3 regions of the Pseudocitrobacter sp. CD920760 genome follow, and region 3 is predicted to be linked to each of the others. Evidence: riboswitches for the same ligand, from Rfam matches in the RefSeq annotation. Region 3 holds a riboswitch; each other region holds the start of a gene.
What was found. A riboswitch is a leader RNA that binds a small molecule or an ion and turns the genes downstream of it on or off. The one in region 3 is predicted to bind thiamine pyrophosphate.
Positions count from the first base shown of each region.

Region 1: another riboswitch for thiamine pyrophosphate. It lies ahead of thiC (phosphomethylpyrimidine synthase ThiC); the one in region 3 lies ahead of tenA (thiaminase II).
Region 2: another riboswitch for thiamine pyrophosphate. It lies ahead of thiB (thiamine ABC transporter substrate binding subunit); the one in region 3 lies ahead of tenA (thiaminase II).

Region 1 covers NZ_CM173490.1:229,532-235,768, reverse strand. Annotated here, with positions in the region: gene AC1MKH_RS01090 (YjaG family protein) at 1-41, opposite strand, end outside; gene nfi (deoxyribonuclease V) at 90-755, opposite strand; gene hemE (uroporphyrinogen decarboxylase) at 765-1,829, opposite strand; gene nudC (NAD(+) diphosphatase) at 1,873-2,646, opposite strand; gene rsd (sigma D regulator) at 2,743-3,231, shown strand; TPP riboswitch at 3,282-3,391, shown strand; gene thiC (phosphomethylpyrimidine synthase ThiC) at 3,478-5,373, shown strand; gene thiE (thiamine phosphate synthase) at 5,373-6,008, shown strand; gene AC1MKH_RS01055 (HesA/MoeB/ThiF family protein) at 6,001-6,237, shown strand, end outside.
Region 2 covers NZ_CM173490.1:804,358-810,594, reverse strand. Annotated here, with positions in the region: gene AC1MKH_RS03700 (sugar efflux transporter) at 1-861, opposite strand, end outside; gene sgrT (glucose uptake inhibitor SgrT) at 947-1,099, opposite strand; gene sgrR (HTH-type transcriptional regulator SgrR) at 1,187-2,842, shown strand; TPP riboswitch at 2,879-2,970, shown strand; gene thiB (thiamine ABC transporter substrate binding subunit) at 3,001-3,984, shown strand; gene thiP (thiamine/thiamine pyrophosphate ABC transporter permease ThiP) at 3,960-5,570, shown strand; gene thiQ (thiamine ABC transporter ATP-binding protein ThiQ) at 5,554-6,237, shown strand, end outside.
Region 3 covers NZ_CM173490.1:2,637,071-2,643,307, forward strand. Annotated here, with positions in the region: gene mqo (malate dehydrogenase (quinone)) at 1-93, shown strand, start outside; gene AC1MKH_RS12460 (ABC transporter substrate-binding protein) at 235-1,170, opposite strand; gene AC1MKH_RS12465 (ABC transporter permease) at 1,193-1,915, opposite strand; gene AC1MKH_RS12470 (ABC transporter ATP-binding protein) at 1,942-2,682, opposite strand; gene tenA (thiaminase II) at 2,679-3,362, opposite strand; TPP riboswitch at 3,427-3,529, opposite strand; gene lysM (peptidoglycan-binding protein LysM) at 3,608-4,051, opposite strand; gene AC1MKH_RS12485 (glycoside hydrolase family 10-like protein) at 4,137-5,465, opposite strand; gene AC1MKH_RS12490 (VF530 family protein) at 5,531-5,809, opposite strand; gene lysC (lysine-sensitive aspartokinase 3) at 5,910-6,237, opposite strand, start outside.

The DNA.
Region 1 (6,237 bases), 2.4 Mb from region 3:
TCCAGCTTCTCCAGACGCAGGTGAATCGGGTTTTGTAACATGATGAGTTCTCAAATGCGGAAATTAGCCGCAGTTTACCTGAATTGTGGTTATTTTGCTGTAAGCCGCGCAAATGCCGGACGTTCGGATGCGACGGCATCCGCCCAGCGTGTTGGCTCCGGCAGACGGTAGCCTTTCATACAGCGTTGCACCCATGAAAGCGCGCTGTCAGTGCTAACGCGGTGCCCCGTCGCGATAAACAACGGGTTGCAGCGCGCTTTACTGCGCCATACCCACGCCAGTTGCTCGCCTTTATCCATCAGCGGTGATAACTCGCCGGGTTCGCTGTCGAGCGGCTCAAACGTGCCGCAGAGGCGCTTTTTCGCCACGCCAATCGTCGGCACATCCACCAGCAGGCCAAAATGGCTGGCAACACCCAGACGACGCGGATGCGAAATACCGTGACCATCGACAAACACTAAATCCGGTTTTTGCGACAGCTTTTCCCACACCGCCAGCAGCGCCGGATATTCACGAAATGACAGGAAGCCGGGAATGTAGGGCATGGTGGTCACAATACGCGCCACCTGATACTCCACCAGCTCAAGCGATGGATACTTCAACAGCACCATCGCCGCGCGCGTCACTTCACCGCCCTGCTCAAAACCCACGTCAGCCCCGGCGATCAGATCCGGCGGATCCTTATCCAGGCGATCCTCGCGGATCACGGAAGAAGCGAGTTCGATTTGTTGAGCGCGTAGCGACGCGAGATCCATAACCACTCCTTACTGATGATAAGGCGCAGAGAGGCGATGTACCGCCTCGACAAACGCCCCGGCGTGTTCCGGCGGCACATCCTGATGGATGCCGTGACCGAGGTTGAAGACGTGGCCTTCGCCCTTGCCAAAGCCCGCCAGAATAGTCGCCACTTCTTCCTCGATGCGCGCAGGCTGTGCGTAAAGCATGGATGGGTCCATATTGCCCTGCAGTGCCACTTTGTGGCCCACACGGCGACGCGCATCGGCGATATCGGTGGTCCAGTCGAGACCCAACGCATCACAGCCGGTTTCCGCCATCTCTTCCAGCCACTGCCCTCCGCCTTTGGTGAACAGCGTCACCGGCACGCGGCGCCCGTCGTTTTCACGCAGCAAACCATCGACAATTTTGTGCATGTAATACAGCGAGAACTGCTGATAATCACGCCCGGTGAGCACACCGCCCCAGGTGTCGAAAATCATCACCGACTGCGCACCGGCTTTAATCTGCGCATTCAGATAGAGCGTGACGCTTTTCGCCAGTTTATCGAGCAGCAGATGCAGCGTTTGCGGCTCGGCATACATCATCTTTTTAATCACGGTAAACGCTTTGCTGCTGCCGCCTTCGACCATGTAGGTCGCCAGCGTCCACGGGCTGCCGGAGAAACCAATCAGCGGCACTTCGCCTTTCAGTTCGCGGCGGATCGTACGCACCGCGTTCATCACATAACCCAGTTCGCCTTCCGGGTCCGGAATCGGCAGCTTATCAACATCCGCTTTACTGGTTATCGGCGAGGTAAAGCGTGGGCCTTCGCCCGCTTCAAAATAGAGCCCGAGGCCCATTGCATCCGGGATAGTCAGAATATCGGAGAACAGAATGGCCGCATCCAGCGGGTAACGGCGCAGCGGCTGAAGTGTGACTTCGCATGCCAGCTCGGCGTTTTTGCACAGGGACATAAAATCCCCGGCCTGGGCACGGGTCGCTTTATATTCCGGTAAATAGCGGCCCGCCTGGCGCATCATCCAGACAGGGGTGACATCTACAGGCTGACGCAGCAGCGCACGCAGGTAACGATCGTTTTTCAGTTCGGTCATTTTTCCATTCCTTGAGCTCTTTCACGCCAGTGTAACATGAGTGTCACTCATACTCTGCCCGGCAGAGTGCGACAGTATCTTCAATGAGTCGACGGGCGACGGTTCCCGGCGGCGGCAGTAACGGTAAATCGTCATAGCGATACCAGTTGGCTTCCAGCAGCTCTTTGGGGTCGATCACGATATCGCCGCTGTCATACTCGGCCATAAACGCGGTCATCAGTGATTGCGGGAACGGCCACGGTTGGGAGGTGACATAACGCAGGTTTTTGATTTTTATACTGCTCTCTTCCATCACTTCGCGCGCGACGGCCTGCTCCAGCGTTTCGCCCACTTCAACGAACCCGGCCAGCACGGTGTGTACGCCGTTGCGATGACGCGTATGCTGCGCCAGCAGGATGGTGTCATCGCGACGAATGGCGACGATGATGCAGGGCGCGATTTGCGGATAGTAGCGTTGACGGCAGTGGTCGCACAGCATCGCCCATTCGGTTTTGCTGGGGTGCATGGTATGCCCACAGTAGCCGCAGAATTTATGCGAGCGGTAGAACTCCGCCAGCTGCACGCCGCGCCCGGCGAGTTGAAACAGCCCGGCATCCTGGTCGAGAATTTGCCGCAGCGAGCCCATATCATGACGACGCTGTTGCTGAATCAGCCACACCGGCGAGCCTTGCCATTCACCAATCAGCAGCGCGCGTTGCCCCGCAAGGTCGAATTTTCCCGCTTCGCCCCAGGGTAATTCTCCGCCCGGCAGCCATAATTTTTGCTCATGGCTGACGACCCACCAGCCGATGTCTAATTTTTCAATTATACGATCCATATCTATTGCACTACCTTTGCTTCACTGGCATGTTATTTACATTATCGTTACATCTTAGTGCGCAGTCTTTAAACCCACTTGTGCGGAGTCAATCACATGTTAAACCAGCTCGAAAGCCTGACGGAGCATGTTGGAGGCAGTAACAAACTGGTCGACCGCTGGCTCAACATACGCAAGCAATTGCTTGTCGCTTATTCCAACCTGATTGGGATTAAGCCTGGCAAAGAATCGTTTATACGGCTGAATGAAAAAGCACTGGATGATTTTTGTCAGCGACTGGTGGACTACCTCTCCTCCTGCCACTTCAGTATTTATGAACGCATTCTCCATAAATTGGAAGGCGACGCCGCGCTTTTAACGGCCACTAAAATCTGGCCCAAGCTGGAAGCCAACACCCAGTTGATTATGGACTATTACGACTCCAGCCTGGAGACGGCCATCGATCACGATAATTGCTTTGAATTTCAACAAGCATTGTCGGATATCGGCGAGGCGCTGGAGGCACGTTTTGTGCTCGAAGATAAGCTCATCATGCTCGTGCTGGATGCGATGCACGATAGCGCCGGGATCAAACGTCCCGCTTGAGATTTTACGCATTAACGCGTAGTTTACATTCATCGTCCCATTTATGGGGCTACATCTTGTCGGAGTGCCACGTGTGAAAACACAGGCTGAGACCGTTAATTCGGGATCCGCGGAACCTGATCAGGCTAATACCTGCGAAGGGAACAAGAGTAATTCAGCTTTATGCCTCTGCCTTCACGGGCGCTGTGCATCCATTACTCCATCCGTCGTCTGACAAGCCATATCCTTTTTTATTTGGTATGCGCTATGTCTACAACAAAACTGACTCGCCGCGAACAACGCGAACAGGCTCAACGCTTTATTGATACTCTGGAAGGCACCGCTTTCCCTAACTCGCGCCGTATTTATCTCGCCGGTACACAGCCTGGCGTACGCGTGCCGATGCGCGAAATTCAGCTTAGCCCCACGCTCATTGGCGGCAGCGAGGATAATGCGCAGTACGAAGAGAATGAAGCGATCCCGGTGTATGACACCTCCGGCCCCTACGGCGACCCAGCCGAAAAAATCGATATCCGCCAGGGCCTGGCAAAACTGCGCCAGCCGTGGATTGACGCGCGCGCCGATAGCGAAACCTTAACGGCGCGCAGCTCCGCCTATACTCAGGCCCGCCTCGCGGACGAATTTCTCGACGAATTGCGCTTCACCGGCCTGTTGACGCCAAAACGCGCGTGTCCCGGCAAGCGCGTCACCCAACTCCATTATGCTCGTCGGGGGGTAATCACCCCGGAGATGGAATTTATCGCCCTGCGCGAAAATATGGGGCGCGAGCGCATTCGCAGCGAAGTACTGCGCCAGCAGCATCCGGGGCAAAGCTTCGACACGCTGCTACCACAAAACATCACGCCTGAGTTTGTCCGTGCCGAAGTGGCGGCAGGTCGGGCGATTATCCCGGCCAATATTAACCATCCGGAATCGGAACCGATGATCATCGGGCGTAACTTCCTGGTGAAGGTGAACGCCAATATCGGTAACTCCGCAGTGAGCTCCTCGATTGAAGAAGAGGTGGAAAAACTGGTGTGGGCAACGCGCTGGGGCGCCGATACGGTGATGGACCTCTCCACCGGGCGTTACATCCACGAAACCCGCGAATGGATCCTGCGCAACAGCCCGGTACCAATCGGCACCGTGCCGATCTACCAGGCGCTGGAGAAGGTCAATGGGATCGCCGAGGATCTGAGCTGGGAAGCGTTCCGCGATACGTTGCTGGAACAGGCCGAACAGGGCGTAGACTACTTCACCATTCATGCGGGCGTGCTGCTGCGTTACGTGCCGATGACCGCCAAACGCCTGACCGGTATTGTGTCGCGCGGTGGCTCAATCATGGTGAAGTGGTGCCTCTCGCATCATCAGGAAAACTTCCTTTATCAGCACTTCCGCGAAATTTGTGAAATTTGCGCCGCCTATGATGTATCGCTGTCGCTGGGCGACGGCCTGCGTCCTGGCTCAATTCAGGATGCCAACGATGAAGCCCAGTTTGCAGAACTTCACACGTTGGGCGAATTGACCAAAATCGCCTGGGAATATGACGTGCAGGTGATGATTGAAGGGCCCGGCCATGTGCCAATGCAGATGATCCGCCGTAATATGACCGAAGAGCTGGAGCACTGCCATGAAGCGCCGTTTTATACGTTAGGGCCGCTCACCACCGATATTGCACCAGGCTACGACCATTTCACCTCCGGGATTGGTGCGGCGATGATTGGCTGGTTCGGCTGCGCGATGCTCTGCTACGTCACGCCAAAAGAGCACCTCGGCTTACCGAATAAAGACGATGTGAAGCAAGGACTTATCACTTACAAGATCGCCGCCCACGCGGCAGACCTGGCAAAAGGTCACCCCGGCGCGCAGATTCGCGATAACGCCATGTCGAAAGCACGCTTTGAATTCCGCTGGGAAGATCAGTTTAACCTGGCGCTCGACCCCTTCACCGCTCGCGCCTATCACGATGAAACACTGCCGCAGGAATCGGGCAAAGTTGCCCATTTCTGCTCGATGTGCGGCCCCAAATTCTGCTCAATGAAAATCACCCAGGAAGTTCGCGATTACGCGGCAAAACAGGCCGCAGAGACCGGGATGAACGAGATGTCTGGTCAGTTCCGCGCCCGGGGTGGCGAACTCTATATCCCTCAGGAGAATTTATAATGTACCAGCCTCATTTTCCCCCGGTTCCTTTCCGTTTGGGCCTCTACCCGGTTGTTGATAGCGTGGAGTGGATCGCACGTTTGCTGGAAGCGGGCGTACGCACCATTCAGTTACGCATTAAGGACAAACACGACGACGAGGTCGAGGCCGATGTGGTTGCCGCGATAGATCTCGGCCGTCGCTATAACGCGCGTCTGTTTATCAACGACTACTGGCGCCTGGCGATTAAACACCAGGCTTATGGCGTGCATCTGGGGCAGGAAGATCTGGAAACCACCGATCTCGACGCGATTCGCGCGGCCAACTTACGGCTTGGCGTATCGACTCACGATGATATGGAAATTGACGTGGCGCTGGCGGCGCAGCCTTCGTACATCGCGCTGGGTCACGTGTTCCCAACGCAAACCAAGCAGATGCCCTCCGCGCCGCAGGGGCTGGAACAGCTCGCCGCGCATATTAAACGCCTGGACGATTACCCCACCGTCGCCATTGGCGGAATTAGCCTTGAACGTGCGCCGGCAGTGCTGGCGACGGGCGTTGGCAGCATCGCCGTCGTGAGCGCGATTACGCAAGCCGCAGACTGGCGCGATGCCACCGCGAAACTGCTGGCGCTGGCGGGAGTGGGCGATGAATGATCGCGATTTCATGCGCTACAGTCGCCAGATGTTACTGGAGGATATCGCCGTGGAGGGCCAGCAAAAACTGCTCGCCAGCCGGGTGCTTATCGTCGGGCTCGGCGGCTTAGGCGCGCCTGCGGCGCTGTATCTTGCCGGTGCGGGCGTCGGCACGCTGGTGCTTGCCGACGATGACGAGGTGCATCTGAGTAATCTGCATCGTCAGATTGCCTTTACCACGCCCGACATC
Region 2 (6,237 bases), 1.8 Mb from region 3:
CGATGTCACCATCATACGACGCTTACCAAAGCGTTTGACGTAATACCCCGCGAGGATCATCGCCGGAATTTCCAGCCCGGCGGCGGTACCCATCAGGATCCCGGCCAGTTTATCCGGCAGGCCAAGATCGCTGCTGATCCACAGCGGCATGTCGATGATATACATGGTGTTGCAGGTCCACATCAGCGTCGAGGCGATGAACAGCATCCGCACGTTAGGATCGTTCCAACCGCTGACCTGAGTGATTTCAACGTCCGCCGCCTGTTCAATGCGCGCCACCGAGGGCAGCATCAGCGCAATCATCGCCAGGCTAATGGCAAAAATCCCGGCGGCAATGGCGAACATCATCGTAAAGCCGTAATTCAGCGCCAGCATAAACGCCAGCGGCGGGCCAATGACCCACGCCAGCGAGAGCTGCGCACGCATCACCGAGCTGAACATCACCACTTCCCGCGCCGAGCTGTCGGCATATTCGCGGGCCAGCGCAAACAGCTGCGGCATCGCGGCGTTGGCAATCGACGCGAGCAAAACGCCGCAGGTGATCAGCGTTAAATAGTGGCGATTAAACGCAAACAATAACGCGTTACCCACCGCCATCAGGCAGCAGAACATAATGAGCTTGCGACGATCGCCCTGGCTGTCGGAGCGTTTCGCCAGCCACAGGCTGACCAGAATCCCGGCGATAGCGTTCACCGTGTAAAATAGTCCCACCCAAAACGGCTGAGCGCCGACTTCCCGGCTGAGAAACAGGCTCAGCGTCGGCGCCTGCAGCGCCCCCGCCACGCCCATCATAAACGCCACCAGCATAAAGGCCGCGTAGACACCGTTGAGACGTCGTCCCATCGTCATAATCCAGAGCATGAGAAATCCTTTAGCGCGCGAGAAATAAAAAAAGCCAGCAGATAATACCTGCTGGCAAATACTCAGTCACACATGATTTGGCGATTTAGTGTTCAGAGGTCGAGCGCGTAACCTCCCACTGCATCAGATCATCAAGCATTTTGAACCGCATCCCTGCCATCTGGCGGGCCAGCCAGGAAACATGACGTGTTGCGTAAAAATAGTGCTGATAAAACTGACCTGTGGTTGACCTCTTCATATTCACCTCCCCGCTTCATCGAGATTGATTATTGGCTTAATATAGGGATTAATAAATTGCTGAGTTTTTATCAGGAGTTCCCCTTTTATGCCTTCTGGTCGACTGCAACAACAATTCATCCGTCTGTGGCAATGCTGCGACGGCAAAGCGCAGGAAACGACGCTGAACGAACTGGCGGAGCTGCTGAGCTGCTCGCGTCGCCATATGCGAACCCTGTTAAACACCATGGAAGCGCGGGGCTGGCTAACCTGGGAAGCCGAGGCCGGGCGCGGTAAACGCTCGCGATTAACCTTCCTCTATACCGGGCTGGCATTGCAGCAGCAGCGGGCGGAAGACCTGCTGGAGCAGGATCGTATTGACCAACTGGTACAGCTGGTTGGCGACAAATCGACGGTGCGACAGATGCTGGTTTCTCACCTGGGCCGTAGCTTCCGCCAGGGGCGGCACATTCTGCGTGTGCTCTACTACCGCCCGATGCAAAATCTGTTGCCCGGTACGGCGTTACGTCGATCTGAAACCCATATTGCGCGACAAATTTTCAGTGCCCTGACGCGCATAAATGAGGAAAACGGGGAACTGGAAGCCGATATTGCGCACCACTGGAAGGAGATATCCCCTCTGCACTGGCGCTTTTATTTGCGTCCAGGCATTCATTTTCATAATGGCCGCGAGCTGGAGATAGAAGACATCATCCATTCGCTGGAACGCATTAACAGGCTGCCGCTCTATTCTCATATCACTCAAATAGTGTCACCAACCGCATGGACGCTGGATATCCATCTCTCCCACGCGGACCGCTGGTTACCGTGGCTGCTCGGTCATACTCCGGCAATGATCCTGCCGTACGAGTGGTCATCCATGCCGCATTTCTCCCGCCAGCCGGTCGGAACCGGCCCTTACGCGGTGGTGCGCAATAACCAGAATCAGCTCAAAATCCACGCCTTTGAAGAGTATTTCGGTTTTCGCGCATTAATAGATGAAGTGAATGTTTGGGTATTACCCGACGTGGCGGAAGATCTCAGCTGTGGTCTGACGTTACAGGGCACTACCCAGAGCGAACAGGCCGTCGAAAGCCGGCTTGAAGAGGGATGCTACTATCTGCTGTTTGACGCCCGCTCGTCGCGCGGCGCCAATCAGCACGTACGCCAGTGGTTAAGCCACGTGCTGGCCCCGGCGAATTTGCTCTATCACGCCAGCGAACAGTACCAACAGTACTGGTTCCCGGCCTACGGCCTGCTGCCCCGCTGGCACCACGCGCACAGCAAAACCCACGAAAAACCCGCCGGGCTGGAGCGCATCACGATTGGTTTCTATCGCGATCATGTCGAACATAAAGTGATTGCCCGCATCATGGCGCAACTGCTGGCCGAGCATCAGGTCACACTTGAGATTAACGAAGTGGACTATGACGAATGGCACAGCGGCGAGGTGGTCAGCGATGTCTGGCTCAACAGCGCCAACTTCACGCTACCGTTAAACTTCTCCCTGTTCGCGCATCTTTGCGAAGTGCCGCTGCTTCAGCACTGCATCGCCCGTGACTGGCAGGCAGATATCCGACAGTGGCATGCGGGCGAACTGGATCTCCCGACCTGGTGCAAACAGTTGCTGGAACAACAGGCAATTGTGCCGCTCATCCACCACTGGCTGCGCATTCAGGGGCAACGCAGTATGCGCGGCGTGCGCATGAACACCCTCGGCTGGTTCGACTTTAAATCCGCGTGGTTCGCCCCGCCGGATCCATAGCGCTTTTGATTTATTCACGTAATCATTACAATAGCGAGCTACTCAACGGGGTGCATAAATTTGCTGAGAGATACCCGTCGAACCTGATCCGGATAACGCCGGCGGAGGGATTTGAGGCCAACTCAAAATCCTTTGCCACCTGCTCACTGAGGTGCAAAGTGTTAAAAAAATGTCTGCCGCTGCTGGCGCTTCTCGCCCTGCCAGCTTTCGCCAAACCGGTACTCACGGTTTACACCTATGATTCCTTCGCCGCCGACTGGGGCCCTGGCCCGGTGGTGAAAAAAGCCTTTGAAGCCGACTGTGGCTGCGAGCTGAAATTTGTGGCGCTGGAAGATGGCGTTTCACTGCTTAACCGCCTGCGCATGGAAGGAAAAAAGAGCAAAGCCGACGTGGTGCTGGGGCTCGATAACAACCTGCTGCAAGCCGCCAGCCAGACAAATCTGTTCGCCAAAAGCGGCGTGCCGACGAGTAACGTTACCGTCCCCGGCGGCTGGAAAGATGACACCTTTGTTCCCTTCGACTACGGCTATTTCGCCTTCGTTTACGATAAAAACAAACTGAAGAATCCGCCGAAAAGCCTGAAAGAACTGGTCGAGAGCGACCAGAAATGGCGGGTGATTTATCAGGACCCGCGCACCAGCACGCCGGGCCTGGGCCTGCTGCTGTGGATGCAAAAAGTGTATGGCGATAAAACAGCTGAAGCCTGGCAGAAACTGGCGGCGAAAACCGTCACCGTGACCAAAGGCTGGAGCGAAGCGTATGGTTTATTCCTGAAAGGGGAAAGCGACCTGGTGCTGAGCTACACCACCTCTCCGGCGTATCACATTATCGAAGAGAAAAAAGATAACTACGCCGCCGCCTCATTTGCCGAGGGGCATTATTTGCAGGTGGAAGTGGCGGCGCGGACCGCCGCCAGCAAACAGCCTGAACTGGCCGAAAAATTCCTCAAGTTTATGATTTCCCCTGCGTTCCAGCAGGCCATTCCGACGGGTAACTGGATGTATCCGGTGGCTGACGTGACGCTGCCCGCCGGCTTTGAGACGCTCGATAAACCGAAAACTGCCCTGGAATTTACCCCGCAGGACGTCGCCACACAGCGTCAGAACTGGATCGCGACATGGCAACGCGCCGTCAGCCGTTAATTCCCGGCTGGATTTGGCCTGGAGTGACGGCGGCGACGCTTATCGTCGCCGTGGCGCTGGCCGCCTTTCTGGCACTGTGGTTTAGCGCCCCGGATGCCAGCGGGCAGACGCTGCTGGCGGATAGCTACCTCTGGCACGTCGTGCGTTTCTCCTTCTGGCAGGCGTTTCTCTCCGCGCTGCTGTCGGTTGTGCCCGCTATTTTCCTCGCCCGCGCGCTCTATCGCCGTCGTTTCCCTGGCCGCGAAACATTGCTGCGCCTGTGCGCAATGACGCTGATTTTGCCCGTACTGGTCGCGGTATTCGGCATCCTCAGCGTCTACGGGCGTCAGGGCTGGCTGGCGCAGATACTCACATCACTCGGGCTGGAGTGGCATTTCTCGCCTTATGGATTGCAGGGCATCCTGCTGGCGCACGTGTTCTTCAACATGCCAATGGCGACCCGCCTGCTGCTTCAGGCGCTGGAGCAAATCCCCGGCGAGCAGCGCCAGCTTGCCGCTCAGCTTGGGATGCGCGGGTTCAATTTCTTTCGCTTCGTGGAATGGCCCTGGCTGCGTCGGCAAATTCTGCCCATCAGCACGCTGATCTTTATGCTCTGTTTTGCCAGCTTCGCCACCGTGCTATCGCTGGGCGGCGGGCCGAAAGCCACGACTATTGAACTGGCGATTTATCAGGCGCTCAATTTTGATTATGACCCGGCGCGGGCGGCGATGCTGGCGCTGATCCAGATGGCGTGCTGCCTGACGTTGGTGCTGGTTAGCCAACGTCTGAGCAAGGCGATTGCCGTCGGTAATACGCAAATGCAGGGCTGGCGCGACCCGGACGATCGTCTGCACAGCCGTCTTAGCGATGGTCTGCTGATTACGCTGGCCCTGTTATTGATGCTGCCGCCGCTGCTGGCGGTGCTGGTCGATGGCATCAACCCGGCGATGCTCAACGCCCTGCGACAACCGCCGCTCTGGCAGGCACTGTGGACTTCACTGCGCATCGCTGTTGCCGCAGGGGTATTGAGCGTGGTGCTCACCATGATGCTGCTGTGGAGCAGCCGCGAACTGCGCGCGCGTAATGCGCAGCTCGCCGGACAAACGCTGGAGCTGAGCGGCATGTTGATTCTCGCTATGCCGGGGATTGTGCTGGCGACCGGCTTTTTCCTGCTGCTGAATAATACTATCGGGCTGCCTGACTCCGCCGATGGCATCGTGATTTTCGCCAATGCGCTGATGGCCATCCCCTACGCGTTGAAAGTGCTGGAGACGCCGATGCGCGATATTACCGCGCGTTATACACCGTTGTGTGAGTCGCTGGGGCTGGAAGGGTTTAACCGTTTAAAAATCGTGGAGTTGCGCGCACTTAAACGGCCCCTCGCCCAGGCGCTGGCGTTCGCCTGCGTCCTGTCGATTGGCGATTTCGGTGTAGTGGCGCTGTTTGGCAATGATGATTTCCGCACGCTACCGTTTTATCTTTACCAGCAAATAGGCTCTTATCGCAGCCAGGATGGCGCGGTGACCGCCCTGCTTCTGCTGCTGCTCTGTTTCCTGCTTTTTACCGTGATTGAAAAACTACCGGGACGCGATGCTAAAACTCAATGATGTTACCTGGCTTTATCAGCATTTACCGATGCGCTTTAGTCTCTCCGTGGCGCAGGGCGAAACCCTCGCCATTCTTGGGCCGAGCGGGGCGGGGAAAAGTACGCTGCTGAATCTGGTTGCCGGTTTTCTGACGCCTGCCAGCGGCGAAATTGTGATTAACGGCGAGACGCATACCCGTACGCCGCCCGCCCGTCGCCCGGTATCGATGTTGTTTCAGGAAAACAACCTGTTCAGCCACCTGAGCGTGCAGCAAAACATTGGGCTGGGGATGTCGCCTTCGCTGAAACTGAACGATGCGCAAAAACAGAAGTTGCAGGCGATCGCCCAACAGATAGGGCTTGAGTCCTTGCTGACGCGCCTGCCGGGTGAGCTTTCCGGCGGCCAGCGTCAACGTGTGGCGCTGGCGCGTTGTTTGGTCCGTCAGCAGCCGATTTTGCTGCTGGATGAACCTTTTTCCGCCCTCGACCCGGCGCTACGTCAGGAGATGTTGCAACTGGTGAAAGCGGTATGTGAACGTGAGCAGATGACGTTGTTGATGGTGTCTCACAGCGTGGAAGATGCGGCGCGGATTGCGCCACGCGCGATAGTGGTTGCCGACGGACGCATTGCGTGGGATGGCGAAACGACGGCGCTGCTGAGCGGTCACGCCAGCGCGTCGCATTTACTC
Region 3 (6,237 bases):
CCGGTCATTCAAATGAATACCACCGAAAGTGACAATGTCACGCCTGAGGCAGCACAGCCGGAAGCGTCACCTCAGCATGATATGGCGCTGTAAAATTGCCTGATGCGCTGTGCTTATCAGGCCTACAACAATTCTGCAATATATTGAATTAGCGATATTTTGTAGGCCGGATAAAGCGTTTACGCCGCATCCGGCAATAACAGAGCGCACTTCGTTAGCAATCTGATGTACGGCTTACATAGCCCCGGTGGCGTATTGCTCCACCGGGGTTATTTTTTTGATGAGCTTGTTCTCAAATAAAAACTGCTCGTAATGCTCATAGCGGGCTTTATCCAGCTTTGCGGGATCTTGTGCAAAGAGCGGCAGCGTTTTCATCCATGCCTGCTGATTTAGTTCGGTATTAAGCTCAGGATGCAGGCTGGCGAACGTTTTCCAGCTCTCCTGCGGATGAGCATGCAGGTAGTCGCTGCCTTTTTTCAATGCCGCGAGGAATTTTTTAATCTTCGGTTTTTCAGCCGCGTCTTTATTTGCCACCAGAATCAATTCATCGTAGGCGGGTACGCCGTAATCCTCGACGTTAAACACCACCGGTTCTTTACCCTGAAGCTGGATCTCCAGCGCTTCGATGTTGCGATAGCCGCCAATCACCGCGTCCACTTTACCGGTCAGCAGGGCACTGGTTAGCTGGAAGTTAACGTTGATAAGCTTCACCGCATCCACTGGCGTATTGCTATGTTTCAGCATGGTATCCAGCGTCGCCTGCTCGATGCCACTGACGGAATAACCCACGCTCTTACCTTTTAAATCAGCCGGCGATTTAATGTTTTTATCCAGCGCAATTACCGTATTCAGCGGCGTATTGATGAGTGTGCCCACCCGCATTAGCGGTAAGCCCTGGTCGGCAAAGAAGTGCAGCTGCGGTTGATAAGTAATTGCCAGATCGGCCTGTTTTGCCGCCACCAGGCGCGGAGGAAGCGCCGGATCGGAAGGCGGGATAATCGTGACGTCGAGGCCTTCCTCTTTAAATGCGCCGATTTGCTGTGCCACCATCACGGGGGCGTGATCCGGGTTGATATACCAGTCCAGCACCAGTGTGACTTTCTCAAGTGCCCAGGCGTTTGGCGAAAGGGTGCTGGCAATAATCAGCGCAGAGAGAGCAGGTTTTAGCATTTTTGTTGTCATCGTAGTTTTCTCAATGGTTATCCGGAACCCAATAAATCAGGCGATGTAACAGGGCATCGATGATCATCCACAGCGAGATGGTCATCAAAACGAGTATCAGAAGGGCGGCGAAGCAGATATCACTCTGCATGCGCGCGTTGGCGTTGAGCATCACGTAACCCAAACCTTCCGCCGAGCCAACCCATTCGCCAATAATGGCGCCGATGGGAGCAACGGCTGCCGCCATGCGCAGGCCGGAACCAAAGGCAGGTAGCGCGGCCATCAACTGCACATGACGAAGCAGTGTCCAGCGTGACGCCCCCATGGTGCGGGCCAGGTCGAGATAATCGCCACTTACCCGGCGCAAACCGTCAAACAGAGCCGAGGTGACCGGGAAGAAGATAATCAGTACCGCCATGGTAACCTTGGCGCTCATGCCAAAACCAAACCACAGCACCAGCAGCGGGGCGAGGGCAAAGACCGGTATCGCCTGGCTGGTTAATACCACCGGCATCACCCAGCGCTGAAGACGGGGAGAAAAGACCATGCACAGCGCCAGAATCGCCCCGAGCAGTACGCCAATCACCAGGCCACTGGCGATTTCCGCCAGGGTAATCAACGTGTGCCAGCCGAGGTAACGACCATTATCGTGCAGGGCCTGAACTACCGCCGTGGGCGATGGCAGCAGGAATGCCGGAATAGAGCCGAGCGTCGCCAGCCACCATAACCCCACTAAGCCTGCAAACAGCGTCATCCCACGCCAGATTCGTGATAAGAAAATCACTGTGCCCCCCGAATGAGCTGTTGCATAAGCTCACGTTGACTCTGGATAACCAGAGGATCGTCAACTTCGCGTGGCGGCAGGCCAGCCATAACGTGGGAGTCATCGATGCCGCCAGGATGTTTCGCCAGAACCAGAATGTGATGACTCAGGCGGCAGGCCTCTACGGGGTCGTGTGTGATCAATAGCACGGTACGGTCAGCCAGCAGTTCCGCCGCCAGCGCCTGAATCGTGGCGCGGGTAATCGCGTCCAGCGCGGAAAACGGCTCATCCATCAGGACAATCGGCTGCTGTTCATAGAGGGTTCGGGCGATGGCGGCGCGCTGGCGCATCCCGCCGGATAACGTCTGCGGCAGGGCGTGGCCATAGCTGCTTAGCCCCACACGCTCAAGCAGCTCTTGTGCCCATTGGCGATCGGCTTTTTCTCCGCGTAAACGCGCCCCCAGGCAAACATTCTGTTCAATGGTTAACCACGGATAGAGCAGATCGCGTTGCCCCATCCAGGCGATTCGGCCTGCGAGCGAGCGACCATGTTCATCCGCCACGCTACCCGATGTGGGGGCTGCCAGCCCGGCAACAATGCGCAGCAGGCTGGTTTTACCCGCTCCGCTGGCACCCAGCAAGGAGACGAAATGCCCTGCCGGGATAGTCACGTTCAGGTTCTCGAATATCGTCTTATTGCCATAACGCAGCGTAAGGTCTGTTAGCCTGATCGCGGGGGATTCATTCACCGCCTTCATGATTTCGCGTTCAACCCCATCTGCCAGAACGCGCTTTCCAGCCGGGTGGCGGTGGTGAAGATAGACGAAAGTTCAGCGATACGGCTTTCACCACCGCGCTGAGCCGCCAGATTTTCAAATAGCGTCAGAGAGGCTTGTACGCCTGCCAGATATCCCTCATCACCATAGTTCCGGATCCACGGCGCGTAAGGATTACCCTCAAAGACGGTTGCCGGATCGTTGAGCAGGCGCAGGCCGATTTCCGCATAGCCTGCCACGCACGGCATCAGTGCGGTGAGCAGATCAAGCACATCGCCTGAATGCCCCACATCCAGAACATAACGGGTGTAATTCACCGTTTCGGCGGCTTCTTCCACCTGCGTAACGTCGGATTCCGTTAATCCCCATTGCTGGCAGTAACTGATATGCAGCGGCAGTTCATTGAGAATGGCGTTCAGTGATGCCGTCGCCGCGCGCATTTCCGGCAGATTTTGCAGTTTGCTCACCAGCAGTGCGTAGGCGCGGGCGAAATGAACTAAAAACAGATAATCCTGGGTGAGATATCGGCGGAACGCAGGTTCAGGCAGGGTGCCCGCACCTAACTGCTGGACAAATTCATGGGCGACGTAATCGTGCCAGTGGTGACCCGCGAGCGTGCGAAGGCGTCCGTAAAGACCGGTTTCAAACAGGGGTAAAGACATGGGACCTCCAGTAATAAAGTGGAGATCCGGGCGCAATGAGGGAAGAACAGGAATTGGCTGTGTAAATAGATGGCTAACCCGTCCCTTCGCTGGCATGACCCAGATCAGGTTCTAAGGGTTCGGCTTGCGCCATCTCAGCCCATTACTGGACACCCCTCGGACAGGAGGTTTTATACGATATTTTGCCTGTGAATACAACGAGGGGGGAACGCTTACCGGAATGACTTCCGGCAAGCGTGCGGTTATCAGGCTTTAGGAATACGTAAAGTCTGGCCGGGATAAATTTTATCCGGATGAGAAAGCATCGGGCGGTTGGCTTCAAAGATTTTATTGTACAGATTGGCGTTGCCGTATACGTTTTTGGAGATCGCGCTCAGCGTATCGCCGGATTTCACGGTGTAGTAGGTGGCTTCATCCGCACTATCGGCAGCGGTGATGTTATTCTCAACTTCACTGACTCCGGCGACGTTACCGACGGCAACCTGAATTTTCTCTTTCTCTTCCTGGGTTAGCCCATCACCGGTGACGCTGGCTTTCCCGTCGACGACCGTCACCTGGACTTTATCCGCACCGGGAATATTGAGTTTCTTTAAATGCTCGGTGACTTTTTCGCCCTGGTCCTGATGCGAATCCGTCAGTTTGTCCCACAGTTTTTCACCTGCTTCTTTCACGAAGTTAAACAGTCCCATATCCGTTCTCCAGTAAAGAATGTCAGGGTAAGCATAGCAGATGAGGTGCGCTACGCCGGGTTTGCGTAGCGCACAAAAGGCTGGATTAATGGCCCCAACGGGTTTTCAGATAATTCACCGCCTGGCGGGTTTGCGGTTGATTGAGATTATCTTCGCGGAACAGGATCGTCCCGTTGATTTCCGGGATTGATTCATTGAGATCGATCTGCTTACTCAGCTCTGGTACGCCGCCATTCACCGCCCAGTCAGGTTCTTTTTTCGACGGTTCGCCCACTTTATACAGCGCCACGCCAATATAGAGCCGTGTTTTGGTCGGTTTCACCACATCCGCCCACCATTTTGCCAGCACATCATAACGCGCAGCGTCGCGGGCAAACGGCCAGTACAGCTGCGGGGCGATGTAGTCCAGCAAGCCTTGCTGCACCCAAAGGCGGGTATCAGCATAAGACTCATCGTAGGCGGCCGCACCGCGCGTATCCGACCCTAAAGGATCGTGCGAGCGGTTACGCCAGACGCCCGCCGGGCTTACGCCAAACTCGACGTCGGGCTTCAGCTGCTTAATGGTGCGTGAAACCTGCTCGATAAGCTGTTGCGTGTTATGGCGTCGCCAGTCGGCTTTTGACGCATATTGCTGGCCATACTGCCGCCAGGTCTGGTTATCGTTAAGCGTAGAGCCGGCAGTTTCGGTATAGAAGTAGTCATCAAACTGCACGCCATCGACCGGATATTTCGCCACCACTTCCGCCACAATACTGGTGATCCAGTCGCGCGCTTCCGGAATACCGGGGTCAAGGACGAAGCGATCGCTTGATGTGCGGATCCAGTCGCGATGCAGGACAAAAATACTGGCGGGTTGCTGTGAGAGCGTGCGATTAAGCTCGGCCACCGTTGATGGTTTGGTGTTGGTTGTTACCCGGTACGGGTTAAACCAGGCATGTACTTTCATGCCGCGTTTATGGGCTTCATCCAGCATAAATTGCAACGGATCGTACCCGGGATTCTCGCCAATCTTGCCGGTTAAGGTATCGGACCACGGCAGAATTTTAGAATCCCACAGGGCGGTGCCATCGGGTTTTACCTGGAAAAATACGGTATTAATACCGAGTTGTTTCAGGTTATCGAGCTTTGCCGTCAGCGCTTCTTTCTGTTTATTGATACGAATGGCGGGGCTGCTGATATTGACCGAGTTAACTGGCGGCCAGTCGAGCCGCGAAACCGTGGCCAGCCAGATACCGCGCATTGGTTCATTACTCTGCTGCGTTTTACCGGCGGGCTTTGATGTGTTGCCTGGCGATGTAACAAGTGAACTCGGTGGCTTAGACGAACAACTGACAACAAGTAATGCCGCGGCAACCAGCGTGCCTAGTTTTTTAACCTGAGTGACCGGGGAGACGCCCCGCAAAGAGATGATCATAAACGCCCGTTTTCTACTAGTCCCTTGAGAGGCGATATTCTCTTACGATTTGCAGGGGAAGTGAATCAGATCTTATCGTCTCGCCCCTGCAACCACGGGTTAAATCCGCCATCCTGAGGTTCATCGTCTTCGAGGGAATCAAGATAGAGCGCTTCAACTTCCGCTCGGGCCCAAGGCGTGCGGCGTAAAAACTTGAGGCTGGATTTCACGCTAGGGTCATTCTTAAAACAGTTAATGTTCACCAGTTTGCCCAGTTTTTCCCAACCGTAGCGAGCCACCAGGGCATTAATTTGCATCTCCAGCGTAACGCCGTGCAAAGGATCTTTCGAATGTTGAGCGGTCATGGATATCCGATAAAGTGTGCGCAAAGAAGCGGGAAGGGTACAAGAAAGCGGGCACTGCGGCAATGAAATGAAAAGGGGCGTGAAACGCCCCTGATTACGCTTACTCGAACAGCCTGCGGTGTAATGCAACGACGGCGCTATCGGCAGTGTCGCCCGGCAACAGGAAGCTGAGATTATTATTGGATGCACCGTGGCAAATCATGCGTACCGCATGTTCGTCCAGTTCGGCGAAGGCATCACGACACACCCCCGTCCCCTGATGAAGCTGATTACCAATCAGCGTCACCAGCGCCAGCCCGGTTTCAATCTCAACCCGACAGTGGGAGGAGAGCGCCGTCAGCAGTGAGGTGGTTAAGGTGTGATCTTCCCCGGATGTCGCGCAGGTGGGATCGAGCGCAAGCGCAATGCTGCTTTCCGAGGTTGTGACC